4 regions of the Trichococcus sp. ES5 genome follow, and region 1 is predicted to be linked to each of the others. Evidence: predicted binding sites of a transcription regulator. Region 1 holds the regulator's gene; each other region holds the start of a gene.

Region 1 (3,178 bases):
GGTCGTTCTTTTCAAGCAGGATTTTGGCCAAGGCAAGCCTGGTTTTCTGGCCGCCTGACAATTGGGAAATCGGACGATCGTAATCTCCTTCGTAGAACTGGAATCCGTGAAGCACCGAACGGATCTCGGATTCATAGCCGTACGCGTTCTTTTCGTGCAAAGTATGCTGGAGCTGGTCATAGCGTTCCAGAGCTTTTTGGTAGGCTTCTTCATCCTCGAGCAAGTCCGGATCCCCCAAAGCGACGGCGGCTTGTTCAGCTTCCTTACTTAATTGGATGAGCGGGGCAAAAATGGTCAACATTTCCTGCCAAATCGTGTTGGATGAATCGACCGCGCTATGCTGATCCAGGTAGCCGATCGTTACGTCCTTGCTCTTTGAAACAGAGCCGGCATCCGTTGCTTCGATGCCTGCCAAAATCTTCAGCAAGGTCGATTTGCCGGCTCCGTTTCGGCCGACGAGTGCAATACGCGAATGGTCTTGAACAGTAATTTGAATATTGTCGAATAAGACGCTAGCCCCAAAAAGGCGCGCCAAATTTTGTCCTTGCAGTAAAATCATATGTAGTGTCCTCTTTCTAAGCAAATGCTGGCATTTATCCCTTCCATTTTATCACAGCATGCAATGATTCGATAGGGACAAGCAAAGTTATTGCTATATTCACGTATTTGTACATGTGAAAAAATGTTGGCGACTCCGCTTACATTTGTTACAGTATTTCACATGTTGTTCAAAAAAGGCTTCACAATCAAGTCCGATTTCGAACAAATTAGTAGATTTTTCACAATCAGGTGATATAATAGGCAGTATGAAATGAAAGCTTAAGTATGTGAACATACTTTTTAAAGTTTGTCGGAATCGCACAAACACTATGGGTTACGAAATGAAAGAGGAAAGAAGAGGAGAAAAAATGTCGACGAATGATATTCCAAAAGCTACGGCAAGGAGGTTGCCGATTTACCACCGCTATTTGCGCTTTTTGCATAATGCTGGTAAAAAACGTGTTTCATCCACTGAGCTCAGTGAAGCAGTAAAAGTGGATAGTGCTACTATCCGTAGGGATTTTTCATATTTTGGCGCACTGGGTAAAAGAGGATACGGCTATGATGTCGAGTATTTGTTGGATTTCTTCAGCAAAACCTTGAATCAGGACCGTTTGACGAACGTTGCTTTGATCGGTGTGGGTAATTTGGGTCATGCCTTGTTGAACTACAACTTCCACGTAAGCAACAATGTGCGCATCAGTGCAGCATTTGATGTCAATGAAGGCATTGTTGGTAAAATCCTCAGTGGTGTACCGGTGTACCCCATGACGGATATGGTGGAGCAGTTGCGTATCCAACAGATTGATGTAGCCATTCTGACCGTTCCCCAAGAAGTTGCGCAGGATGCAACGAACCGTTTGACCGAAGCGGGCGTTCGCGGCATCATGAACTTTACCCCGATCCGTCTTTCCGTTCCGGAAAATGTCCGCGTTCAGAATGTGGATTTGACGAATGAATTGCAGACGTTGATTTATTTCTTGGACAATGATATCGGCTGAGCAAAGTCGGCAGTTGATGATAAGAAAACGCAAAAAGAAGGATGAGGCCGCCTCATCCTTCTTTTTTTCCTAGTTTTTATCGATGCTGTCTTTGATTTTCAAGTAGGCGTTGAACATGCGAACGCCTTTTACGACATCACTTGTTGCGAACAGCACGCTGATGATGGCCATGAATCCCCACCCCGCAGTATTCACTGCGTCGACTGCCAGCGAAATGAAGAGGATTGCAAAAACAAAACGGATGATTACTTGAATTAATAGATTTTTTAAAGTCATGTTATTCCTTTCTTTTTCCTAAATAGCGGACTTCACGTGCCTTACGAAATGAGTTGGGAGAGAATCGGCAAAGCGGATACGGCATTCATCAACGCATGCGCAATCATCGGAGTGGCTATGTTTCTTGTTCTGTAATAAAGGAAAGAAAACCATAGTCCCAAAGAGCCATAAACCAAATAGTGCCCATCATTATGCGCAATCGCAAAAAGCAAAGCACTGATAGTGGCTGCGCCGACGATCCCGATTGCATCAACCAGATGTGTGACAATCGCTTTACGGAATACAAATTCCTCCATCACAGGTGCAAAGATGATAATGTTAAAAATAAAGAATGGATAGCGGTTTGTCAAGTCCAGCAATACTTCCGTATTTTCGGAAATCACGGGCATCTTGAACAAAAGATACTCCACGTTCATCGCGACGATCTGAATCAGGATAGCTCCCAAGAAGCCAAATATTCCGATCGCGAGCGTTTTTCCGATTGGGGCGGCTGGTTGCTCTGTAAGGCTGTTTTGTGGTGTCCATTTTTTTCTGCTATTCCATGCTACCATAAGGACAGTCCCTAGGAAAGCGAAGAATAGCGAGAGATTCATAGCCGCTGCGATACGATCCGCTTCCGGAATGAAAAAAAGTATAACGACCGGCAGAAGCTGAGAAGCGAGATAGATGAGAATGATCTGTATGGCTAACGTTGACCTGGAACGTATTTTTTTATTCATATAATAGTACCTTTCTGAGAGAACTGACGTCTTACGCTTGATAAACAGTATAGCATAATAGCGTAAAAAAATAGAATCAGAAAAAATCGGCTTCCCTCTTGCAAATTAATTGGAGATTGATTAATATAGAAATGTAACTTAGCACTCTGAGTTGATGAGTGCTAAAATGAACTTATTTTTGGAGGGATCATCTTGTTAAAACCATTAGGAAACCGTGTTATTGTAGAAGTTGCCAAAGAAGAGGAAAAATCTGTAGGCGGCATCGTTTTACCGTCGTCCGCTAAAGAAAAATCCCAAACCGGTACCGTTATTGCTGTAGGAGCAGGCCGCGTGACGGATAACGGCGTAACCATCGAAATGACCGTAAAGGCGGGGGATACTGTCCTTTTCGAAAAGTATGCAGGCACAGAAGTCAAATATGCAGGCACAGAATACTTAGTGATCAAAGAAAGCGACATCGTAGCAATCCTGGACTAAAAATAAAATTCATGAGGTGAATCGATAAATGGCTAAAGACATTAAATTTTCAGAAGACGCAAGAGCAGCAATGCTTCGTGGTGTGGATATCTTAGCAGATACCGTAAAAGTGACATTAGGACCTAAAGGCCGCAACGTTGTTTTAGAAAAAGCGTACGGTTCTCC
Region 2 (3,178 bases), on a different contig from region 1:
GGGCTTACGCAACAAGCGATCGAAACGTCATTACTTCCATAATAGTGACGCATAACGTCGTCATTCTCATATTGGATGGCACTTGTATCGATACTTACTTTTGCACAGAAATCCTTGAATCCTTTAGGAAGCTTCTCATTCCACATCAAAGTCATGTTAGGTTCTGGTGCGTTACCCATATTATAGAGTGTTTGCAAGAATCTGAATGTATTTTTTGTTACCAATGAATTGTTGTCATCAAGCATACCTGCAAATGTCAAGGTTGCCCAAGTTGGGTCTCCTGCAAACAAAGCTTCGTATTCTGGTGTTCTTAGTTGACGAACGATACGAACTTTCATTACCAAGTGGTCGATCAATTCTTGCGCTTCTTTTTCAGTCAAAGTGCCTTCTTGGAGATCACGCTCGATATAAATATCCAGGAATTCTGCAATACGGCCTAGACCTTGTGCAGCACCATTGTCTTCTTTAACCATAGCCAAGAATCCTAGGTAAACCCATTGCACTGCTTCTTGTGCATTTTCTGCCGGTCTACTGATATCAAAGCCATAAATTTTGCCTAATTCAATCAATTTGCCTAATGCACGATATTGCGTTGAAACTTCTTCACGCAAACGAATGTCTTCTTCCGTATACGTTTTTGCTTGCAAGGCGTTCCAATCGTTCAGTTTTTGTTTCTTCAAGTAATCCACACCATACAATGCGATACGTCTGAAGTCAGGAATGATTCGTCCGCGACCGTATGCATCCGGCAAGCCCGTAACGATCTTGTTGCGTCTCGCAATACGAATGTCATCGTCGTAAGCATCAAAGACACCTTGGTTATGGGTTTTACGGTGTTCTGTATAAAACTCATCCAATTCAGGATCAATTTCGTAACCATAAGATTTTAATGCTGTTTCTGCCATACGGATACCACCATAAACGTTCAAGCCACGTTTCAATGGTTTTTCTGTCTGTAGACCAACGATTTTTTCTAAATCTTTGTTGATATAACCAGCCGGATGAGAAGTTATTGTACTGACAACAGAAGTGTCTGCATCCAAAACCCCGCCATTAGCGATCTCTTGTTTTTTAAGTTCTACGATCTCTTGCCATAACTCATTTGTCGCTTCTGTAGGTCCTTCCAGGAAACTGTCATCGCCAACATATTCTGTGTAGTTATCTTTGATGAATTCTTGGACGTCAATACCGTTTTGCCATTGAGAACCTTTAAAACCACGCCACGCATTATTCATAAACTAATTCCTCCGCATCTTAGTAGTTTGTTTTTATATTCACATTATACACTATCATGAATGATTTTATAACAGTTATTTTAATTTTTTTAAAAAAAGTTAAAAAAGCTGTTAAATAAGGATATTCCTGTTATATAATCAGATCCAAATCTGTATCAATTGTTATATAACTGGAAAATTCTGACGCTCTTTACACTTATTTTATTGGTATGCTCACACTATACGAGAAAAATTACACATTTAATGTCTTACAGATTCAGTCAGGGTTTCCATACGCAATGGTTCCCTTTTCGGTGGCAGTCGTTAAATAAAGTGCAAATCCGGCAACGATCAGCTCGGAAAGCACAAATGACGACCAGATCCCAGTCATTCCCCAAAGGCTGCTCAAGAGGATTGCCATCGGTACGATAACCGCAAGTCCCCTCAGAACCGAAAGGACAAAAGCTGCCCGTCCCTTTTCGGTTGCGCTGAGGATCATCGCCGTCACGATATTGATTCCGACAAAGAAAAATCCAAGAAAATAGATTTTCATTCCGCTGTCAGCCAACCTTAGAATCACCGGATCATTTCCATTGTTGAACAGGCCGATCAGCGCTTCCGAGTTGAAGAAGGTCCCGAGGTAAATCAAGGCAGCGATGAAACCCGCCGTCAACAGTGCATAGCGGTTCACGCGCCGGACCGTCTTGCGATCCTTCAGGCCATAATATTTGCTGATGAGCGGTTGTACACCCTGCCCCAGCCCGGTAAAAATCGCGACCGCCACAAAGGCAATATTTGCGACAATCCCATAGGCGGCAACCCCTTTGTTTCCCTCGAGCCCCAAAATCAACAAGTTGAAGGTCGTCAGCACGACTGCCGAGGACACTTCCATTATGAAAGTGGAAGATCCCAGTTTGAGAATGTCCTTGATTGCCGGACGCGTCAACTTGTGCTTCAAAATAGCGGGCCGGGATTTCTTTTTTGCGAAATGTACCGAGAGGATGCCCAGACTGATGATCGGGGCTAAGCTTGTCGCAAAAGCGGCACCAAACATCCCCATTTTTAGTGGGAAAAGGAATATGTAATCCAAAATGACATTCGAAACACTTCCGCCAATCATCGCAAGCATAGCCAGTCTGGGATTGTTGTCGTTCCGGACGAAAGCCAGGACCGTATTGTTCAGGATGAAAAATGGTGCAAACACCATAATCGTGGCCATATAGGCATGTGTCAAAGGCAATGTGACTGCATCGGCACCCAAAATCGATGATAATGCCTTCGAACCGAACAATCCGAGCACAGCGAACAACAAGCCTGCCAGAGTGCCAAGCTTAAGCGCCCCTGCAAAGACCGCCTCTGCTTCTTTGTGTTTGTTCCGGGATTTCAGGATACCGAAACGGGCTGCTCCGCCGATGCCGATCATCAGACCGATTCCGAGGATGATGCTGAAAACCGGGATAGCAAAATTCAACGCCGCGATCCCGGTAGCCCCCAAAGCTTTTGCGATATAATACGTGTCGGCCAAAATATAGAACGACACGCCGATCATGCCCAAAATATTCAGACTGACATACTTCGAAAAGTCCTTCACTAGTGATTTTTCCATGCTGCTGTCTCCTTCCAAAATAAAAAAGGTGTCCCGGAAACACTCCTTCAAAGACCTACGGAATGTTTCTGAACACCTTGAACTCTCTGCCCGGTGGCAAAAAGAGGGTTATCTATTAGATTGATATCACTTGATTATAATTTTTCGGAGAAAATTTGTCAATGTCGTATTCAAACGGGATGAATGGATACCGGATTAGTTCAGCATTAATAAAGTAACCATCCTTATTCCCCCTTGCACTACTTGCCTAGACTACTCCCCAAGCGGTTGATACTCTGCTGCCAAACCTCTTTGAACACCTGGTCGATCTGCAATACGTTTGGACCATTCCAAGAGGTGAGGGTATTCATTCAAATTC
Region 3 (3,178 bases), on a different contig from region 1:
AGAACAAAAGGAGTTCAGTATGAAAATTCATTCGATGTGGGACCAGTATCCGCTGTTGCAGGCGGAATTGGTCGCCACCAATGAGCTGTTGGAAAAAAATATAACGCTCAAAAATCAAGCGGTCAGGGAAGCGATCCTGTCGCGGCTGCTCTCGGGCGGGAAAATGCTGCGGCCGGCCTATTGCCTGTTGTTTTCCTACTATTCCCCGGAACGGGATGCGGAACGGGCGCAAGCGATCGCGGCCGCGGTGGAATTGCTGCATACCGCGACGCTGATGCATGATGACGTGATCGATGAGGCCGGCACCCGCCGCGGCCAGGAGACGATGAACCGGGCATTCGGTAACCAGATTGCCGTCTATTCGGGGGATTACCTGTTCACGGTCTGCTTCCGCTTGCTGTCCGATTATGCCGGAGACGCGGCTGTGCTGAAGATCGACACGAACGGGATGGAAAGTATCCTGATCGGCGAGCTTAATCAAATGGATATGCGCTACAATCCGGACATGCGCATGCGCGATTATTTGCGCCAAATCCAAGGAAAAACGGCCCAATTGTTCGCGTTGAGCTGCTATGCCGGTGCCTATGGATCGGATGAGGACGAAAAGTTAGCGCAGCTGGCCTATCGGGTTGGCCACGACATCGGCATGGCCTTCCAGGTCATGGATGATGTCTTGGACTACACGCAGGACGAAAAGACATTGGGCAAGCCGGCTCTGAGTGACTTCCGCAACGGCATCTACACGGCGCCTGTGCTGTACGCGATGCAGGCCGACCGCAAAGCTTTCGCTGCTTATATCGCCAAAGGGGCGGATGTGACTGCTGAGGAGCTCGCGGAGATCCATGGTTTGGTGGAACGCTACGGCGGCAATCGCGCTGCACAGGCCTTGGCCAAGAAGTACACGACGAAAGCGCTGAAACTGATCAAAAAGTTGCCGGATCATCCCGTAAAGGAAACGCTAACGAAATTAACTGAGCAATTGCTTTATCGCAATATGTAGCAAAGCCTCTACTACGCGGTATGTGGATTGATAGCATCTCATTTTAAGACAAAACATTAGAAAATACTGGTTTTTTGTTAAATATATAGATTTTATTTGGCTAAAGATGTAACAAATGGTATGATAAGTAAGTGGATAGATATAGGGAGCTTGTGATTGGCATCACATATCTAACCGCTACCATAAAAAAGAACAGGGTGGGATAGATTATGAAACTAAAGAAAACGTTATCTACGGCAACTCTTTTGTTGGCATCAACTTTCGTATTAGCAGCTTGCGGCGGTGCTGACACAGAAACTGAATCTTCAGAAGCAGCTTCATCAGAAGTTGTGGTTGAGTCTTCTTCAGAAGCTTCTTCAGAAGCGGCAGCTGAATTACAGGACGGCACGTACACATTGGTTGAAAAGAACTTCGACACACGTGGCTGGAAAACTGAATTCTCGATCACTGTAGTGGACGGAAAAATCACGGAATCGGCATACGAGAACGTGAACGAGGCCGGCGCGAAGAAATCCGAAGATGCAGACTACCAAGCTAGAATGGTAGAAAAAGCTGGCGTGGGTCCTGCTGATTACTTCCCTGCATTGAACAGCCAATTGGTTGAAAAACAAGATCCGGAAGCAGTAGAAGTCGTTACTGGTGCAACAGGTTCTAGTGATACTTTTAAAAAGTACGCTCCAATGTTGGTTGAAGCAGCTGAAGCTGGCGACACAACTACAATCGAAATCGATAACGTAGTCGAAGAAGAATAAGCTGGATTTCCGCCTTTTTAGGTGGATTCGGCAAGAAAAAAGATTATCATAGACAGGTAGGGACAGCGTTCTTGTTCCTGCCTGTCTTTTTAAATGTAGATACGGGGTGAGCGGATGAAAAAATATATCAATAAGGCCAGTCTGGCTGGCGCATTGTCGCTGGCGCTCCTTTTTGGGGGCTGCGCCAACGGGGACGTGCAGGAAGAAACGGCGATACGGAAAGAACCTTACGAGAAAACGGAATTTCTGATGGGCACCTATGTGACGGTGCGCGTTTATGATGAAGGCAAAGAGGCGGTGCTGGAAGAAGCTTTCGCTCATGTCGAGGAACTGGCCGATAAGATTACGGTGAATGAACCTGGATCTGAGATCGATGCGATCAACGCTGTTGCCGGGACGGAAGCGGTTGAACTATCTGAGGATATCTACCCGTTGGTGCGGAGTGCTTGGGATTACAGCAAGGCGTCCGATGGTAATTTCGACCTGTCGATTGGGCCAATCACGGAACTGTGGCACATCGGCTTCGAGGATGCTAGGAAGCCGGAGCAGAGTGAGATCGATGCGGCGCTGGCGTTGGTCGATTACGAACGCGTCGTGCTGGATGATGCAGCGCGGACGGTTCAGTTGGCTGATGCGGCGATGCGCTTGGACTTGGGTGCCATCGCAAAAGGATATATCACCGACGAAGTGAAGGATTTGTTGGCGGAGAATGGTGTTACGACGGCCATCATCGATCTTGGCGGCAACGTTTATGTCATGGGCGGTTCGCCTTTGCGTGAAGGGGAGTCTTGGAATGTAGGCATCCAGGATCCGATGGCTGCGCGTGGGGAAACGATCGGCAAGACGAAACAAAAAAACCGTTCGATCGTGACTTCAGGCATTTACGAACGCTATATCGAAGTGGAGGGTGTCAGCTATCACCATCTGATGGATCCGGAAACGGGCTATCCGTTCGATAACGATATCGCCGGTGTTTCTATTTTGTCCGATAAGTCGATCGATGGTGATGCCTTGTCGACGCTTGTCTTTGGCCTCGGGAGGGAAGCTGGTCTGGCCTATGTCAACGAACGGGATGATATCGAAGCCGTTTTTGTGACTAAGGACAAGAAAGTCTACGTTTCGGATGGATTGATTGATAATTTTGAACTGACGAACGACGATTATGTTTGGGAAAATGAATAGGGGTGAAAGAGATGACTGTACCTGTATTTTTGGAATTTGTGGAAATCAAGACTAAGTTAGCCAGTTTGTTTCCGTTTGTGCTGGGTACCTTGTTTACGCTTTATCATTTCGGCAGCATCAATGCGCTGAACACTATTTTATTCTTTATAGCGATGGTCGTATTTGATATGGCGACGACGGCCATCAATAACACGATGGATTATGTAAAGGCGAAGAACCTGGTCTACCGCGATGAGGAGAACAT
Region 4 (3,178 bases), on a different contig from region 1:
GCGACCGGCAACACGATGAAAGTGGTGCGCGGCGGTGGTACGTTTGTCATCCCGGTATTTCAGACAGCCAAGGAGCTATCGCTCTTGTCGAGCAAATTGGAAGTCAGTACGCCGGCTGTCTACACGGAGGAAGGGGTTCCTGTCTCAGCTGACGGAACAGTTATCATTAAGGTCGGTTCCACAGTGGAAGAAATAGCCACAGCAGCCGAACAGTATTTAAGCAAGCCGACAGAGGATCTGGAGAATGAAGCCCGCGAGGTTTTGGAAGGCCATCTGCGCTCCATTCTGGGTTCCATGACGGTCGAAGAAATCTACAAGAACCGAGATAAGTTTTCGCAAGAAGTCCAGGCAGTCGCCAGTGTTGATTTGGCTAAGATGGGCTTGGTCATCGTCTCTTTCACCGTGAAGGAAGTGACGGATGAAAATGGTTATCTGGATGCTCTGGGACAACCGCGGATCGCCCAGGTCAAACGGGATGCGCATATCGCTCAGGCTGAAGCCGATAAGGAGACGCGCATCAAGCGTGCCCAAGCGGAGCAAGAATCGAAGGAAGCCGAAATTTTGAGAGAGACCCAGATTGCGGAATCGAATAAACAGAAGGAATTGAAGCTGGCGGCATTCCGTCAAGAGCAGGACGTAGCCAAAGCAAAAGCCGATAATGCTTATGCGCTGGAAAAAGCGCAGCTGGACATCTTGTTGAAAGAAAAAGAAATGAACGTTGACATAACGGAACGTGTGAAACAAATCGAACTGGAAGAGAAAGAAATCATCCGGAGAGAAAAACAATATGACGCAGAAGTGCGTAAGAAAGCTGATGCAGAGCGGTATGCCATCGAAACCAAAGCGGCTGCCGACAAACAAAAAGCAATCTGGGAATCCGAAGCAAGGGCCAAAGAGAAGGAACTGAACGGTTTGGCGGAATCTGCCAGCATCCTTGCGATCGGGGAAGCCGAAGCGAAAGCGAAGGAAGCTTTAGCGAACGCGTTGAAACAATACGGGGAAGCAGCCATCTTGACGATGCTGATCGAAAAATATCCGGATATCGTGCGTGCTGCTGCGGAACCGATCTCCAATATTGACAGAATCACGGTAATCGATGGCGGCAACGGCAGTCAAGGGGCTGCAAAAGTGGCCAACTATGCCAGTCAAGTCCTCACTGCTACCCAGGAAGGCCTCAAAGAAACGACCGGGATGGATGTGACTGCTTTGATCGAGTCTTTCATCGGAAATAAAAATATCGGCAGCAAACTGGGCGCGCTCAATGACACCTTGTCTGCAGACATTTCAGCTGATAAGGCGATCAGTCCAGCGGCAGCCGGCAAAGAACCGGAATCGGGAGTAGCAGTTTCTTAAAAGTAGGCATACAGCCAAGGCCTAACAGTCAGAATATTCACAAGAAAAGCTGAACGGGTTCGTTCAGCCCTGATTAAGGAAACACTGTGACCTAATCGGTCAAGTGTATCATGCCTCTAAGCGATTGAAATCGCAAGAGTCATGACAATTTAGGAAATCTGTCCACGCAACGTTCCCTACGGTCACCTTGTACTGGGGCTCTAAGGGATGAATCCCTAAGAGTCCCATGCAACTGAGCATCGAAGAGCGCAATAGGACAGATTTATCTAATTTCCGAAGGGCTAACCCGTGAAGCTGGACATCATTTTAGATGCATGAAACATTTTCCAAACTTGTGAAACACGTACGGTGATGCACTTCTGAGTTGAAAAAAATTTATAAATTCCTATATGTTAAAATCACAATCCTTCGGAAGCCCAAAAGCTCCGAAGGATTTTTTTTTTGACCAGAAAAAAACGGGGCGTAATTGTGGTAAAATCATTATATGATAATTAAATCACAATTGGAAAAGGGGCGCGCATATGGCTTATCGTGTTTTTCGGTCGCCTAGCCGGTATATTCAAGGAGTAGGCGCTATAGACATATTAGGGAAGGAAACGGCAGTCTACGGGAAAAGGGCATTCCTGCTTACGGACGATTTCGTTTGGGGCTTGCTCCAGGAAAAAGTGGAACGGGCGCTGGAGGGTTTTCCTTACCATTATGAAGCCTTCACTGGCGAAGCCTCGATTGATGAAATGGTCCGTTTGGCTGACGCGGTCGCCGATGTCACTGCGGATGTGGTCATCGGTCTCGGCGGCGGCAAAATCATCGATGTCGCGAAAGGCATCGCAGCGGCTTGTGATTTGCCGGTCGTGATTGTCCCGACCACCGTTTCCACGGATGCACCGACCAGCGCCATCTCTGTTCTCTATACCGAGGACGGGTTGTTCGATCATTACCGGTTCTATGCGAAGAACCCTGATTTGGTGCTCGTGGATACGCAGATCGTTATTCAAGCGCCGATTCGATTCTTCGCAAGCGGTATGGCGGATGCCTTGGCTACCTGTGCAGAAGCGCTGGCAACGAAAGCCTCGGGGGAGAATGCTTTGGCCGGCGGTTTGCCAACGATTGCCGGCACCGCTATTGCGGAAGCGTGCGAAGAAACCTTATTCCGTGAAGGACTCAGCGCATTCGCTGCTGTCCAAAAAGGCTTGGTGACGCCGGCTGTCGAGGCGATCGTCGAGGCGAACACGCTGCTGTCGGGACTGGGTTTTGAAAATGGTGGCTTGGCCGCCGCCCATGCCATCCACAACGGATTCACGGCCATCAAAGGCGAGGTCCATCGCTTGACGCATGGGGAAATAGTCGGCTTTTGCCTGTTGGTCCAACTCATACTTGAAGAGCGCCCACAAGAAGAATTCAAAAGGTACAGCCGTTTCCTGGCCGCAATCGGGATGCCGACGACTTTGGCCGAGATGCATCTGACCGGAGCCACGCGTGAAGAGCTCCTTGAAATCGGAAAGCTTGCAGTGGCGCCGAGCAACACCATGAAAAATCTAAACAAAAACATAACGGCTGAGCAAGTCGTCGCCGCCATTTTGGCAGTGGATACATTCATCGGAAAGGAAGAAAAAGAATGATCATTGGAGTGCCGAAGGAAATCAAAAATAACGAAAACCGCGTGGGAGTAGTGCCGGCAGGTGTGCAGATGCTGGTACAGAACGGCCACCAGGTAATGGTCCAATCCGGATGCGGTGTCGGATCGGGATTCGAAGACGGACAATACGAAAAAGCGGGAGCGAAAGTGTTGGCAGACGCAGGCCAAGTCTGGGCCGCGGAAATGGTC

What was found. The regulator Rex, encoded in region 1, represses fermentation and respiration genes when NADH is low (regulators of the CRP and FNR family bind a similar motif). The targets are predictions, from matches to a motif close to TTGTGAANTANTTCACAA.
Region 2: pflB (formate C-acetyltransferase) is a predicted target of Rex. The motif match lies at 1,263-1,280, and genes of this name have one in related genera.
Region 3: TES5_RS13255 (FMN-binding protein) is a predicted target of Rex. The motif match lies at 1,151-1,168, and genes of this name have one in related genera.
Region 4: TES5_RS09040 (glycerol dehydrogenase) is a predicted target of Rex. The motif match lies at 1,838-1,855, and genes of this name have one in related genera.

What each region holds. Positions count from the first base shown of each region.
Region 1 is NZ_FJND01000005.1:110,456-113,633, reverse strand. Features, by position in the region: gene TES5_RS06255 (ABC-F family ATP-binding cassette domain-containing protein) at 1-559, opposite strand, end outside; gene TES5_RS06250 (redox-sensing transcriptional repressor Rex) at 909-1,541, shown strand; gene TES5_RS06245 (DUF4305 domain-containing protein) at 1,611-1,817, opposite strand; gene TES5_RS06240 (CPBP family intramembrane glutamic endopeptidase) at 1,859-2,536, opposite strand; gene groES (co-chaperone GroES) at 2,729-3,013, shown strand; gene groL (chaperonin GroEL) at 3,042-3,178, shown strand, end outside.
Region 2 is NZ_FJND01000026.1:6,611-9,788, reverse strand. Features, by position in the region: gene pflB (formate C-acetyltransferase) at 1-1,235, opposite strand, end outside; gene TES5_RS13435 (MATE family efflux transporter) at 1,492-2,820, opposite strand; gene yghU (glutathione-dependent disulfide-bond oxidoreductase) at 3,073-3,178, opposite strand, start outside.
Region 3 is NZ_FJND01000024.1:17,469-20,646, reverse strand. Features, by position in the region: gene TES5_RS13260 (polyprenyl synthetase family protein) at 20-1,000, shown strand; gene TES5_RS13255 (FMN-binding protein) at 1,210-1,752, shown strand; gene TES5_RS13250 (FAD:protein FMN transferase) at 1,879-2,934, shown strand; gene menA (1,4-dihydroxy-2-naphthoate polyprenyltransferase) at 2,946-3,178, shown strand, end outside.
Region 4 is NZ_FJND01000010.1:49,970-53,147, reverse strand. Features, by position in the region: gene TES5_RS09045 (flotillin family protein) at 1-1,353, shown strand, start outside; gene TES5_RS09040 (glycerol dehydrogenase) at 1,875-2,972, shown strand; gene ald (alanine dehydrogenase) at 2,969-3,178, shown strand, end outside.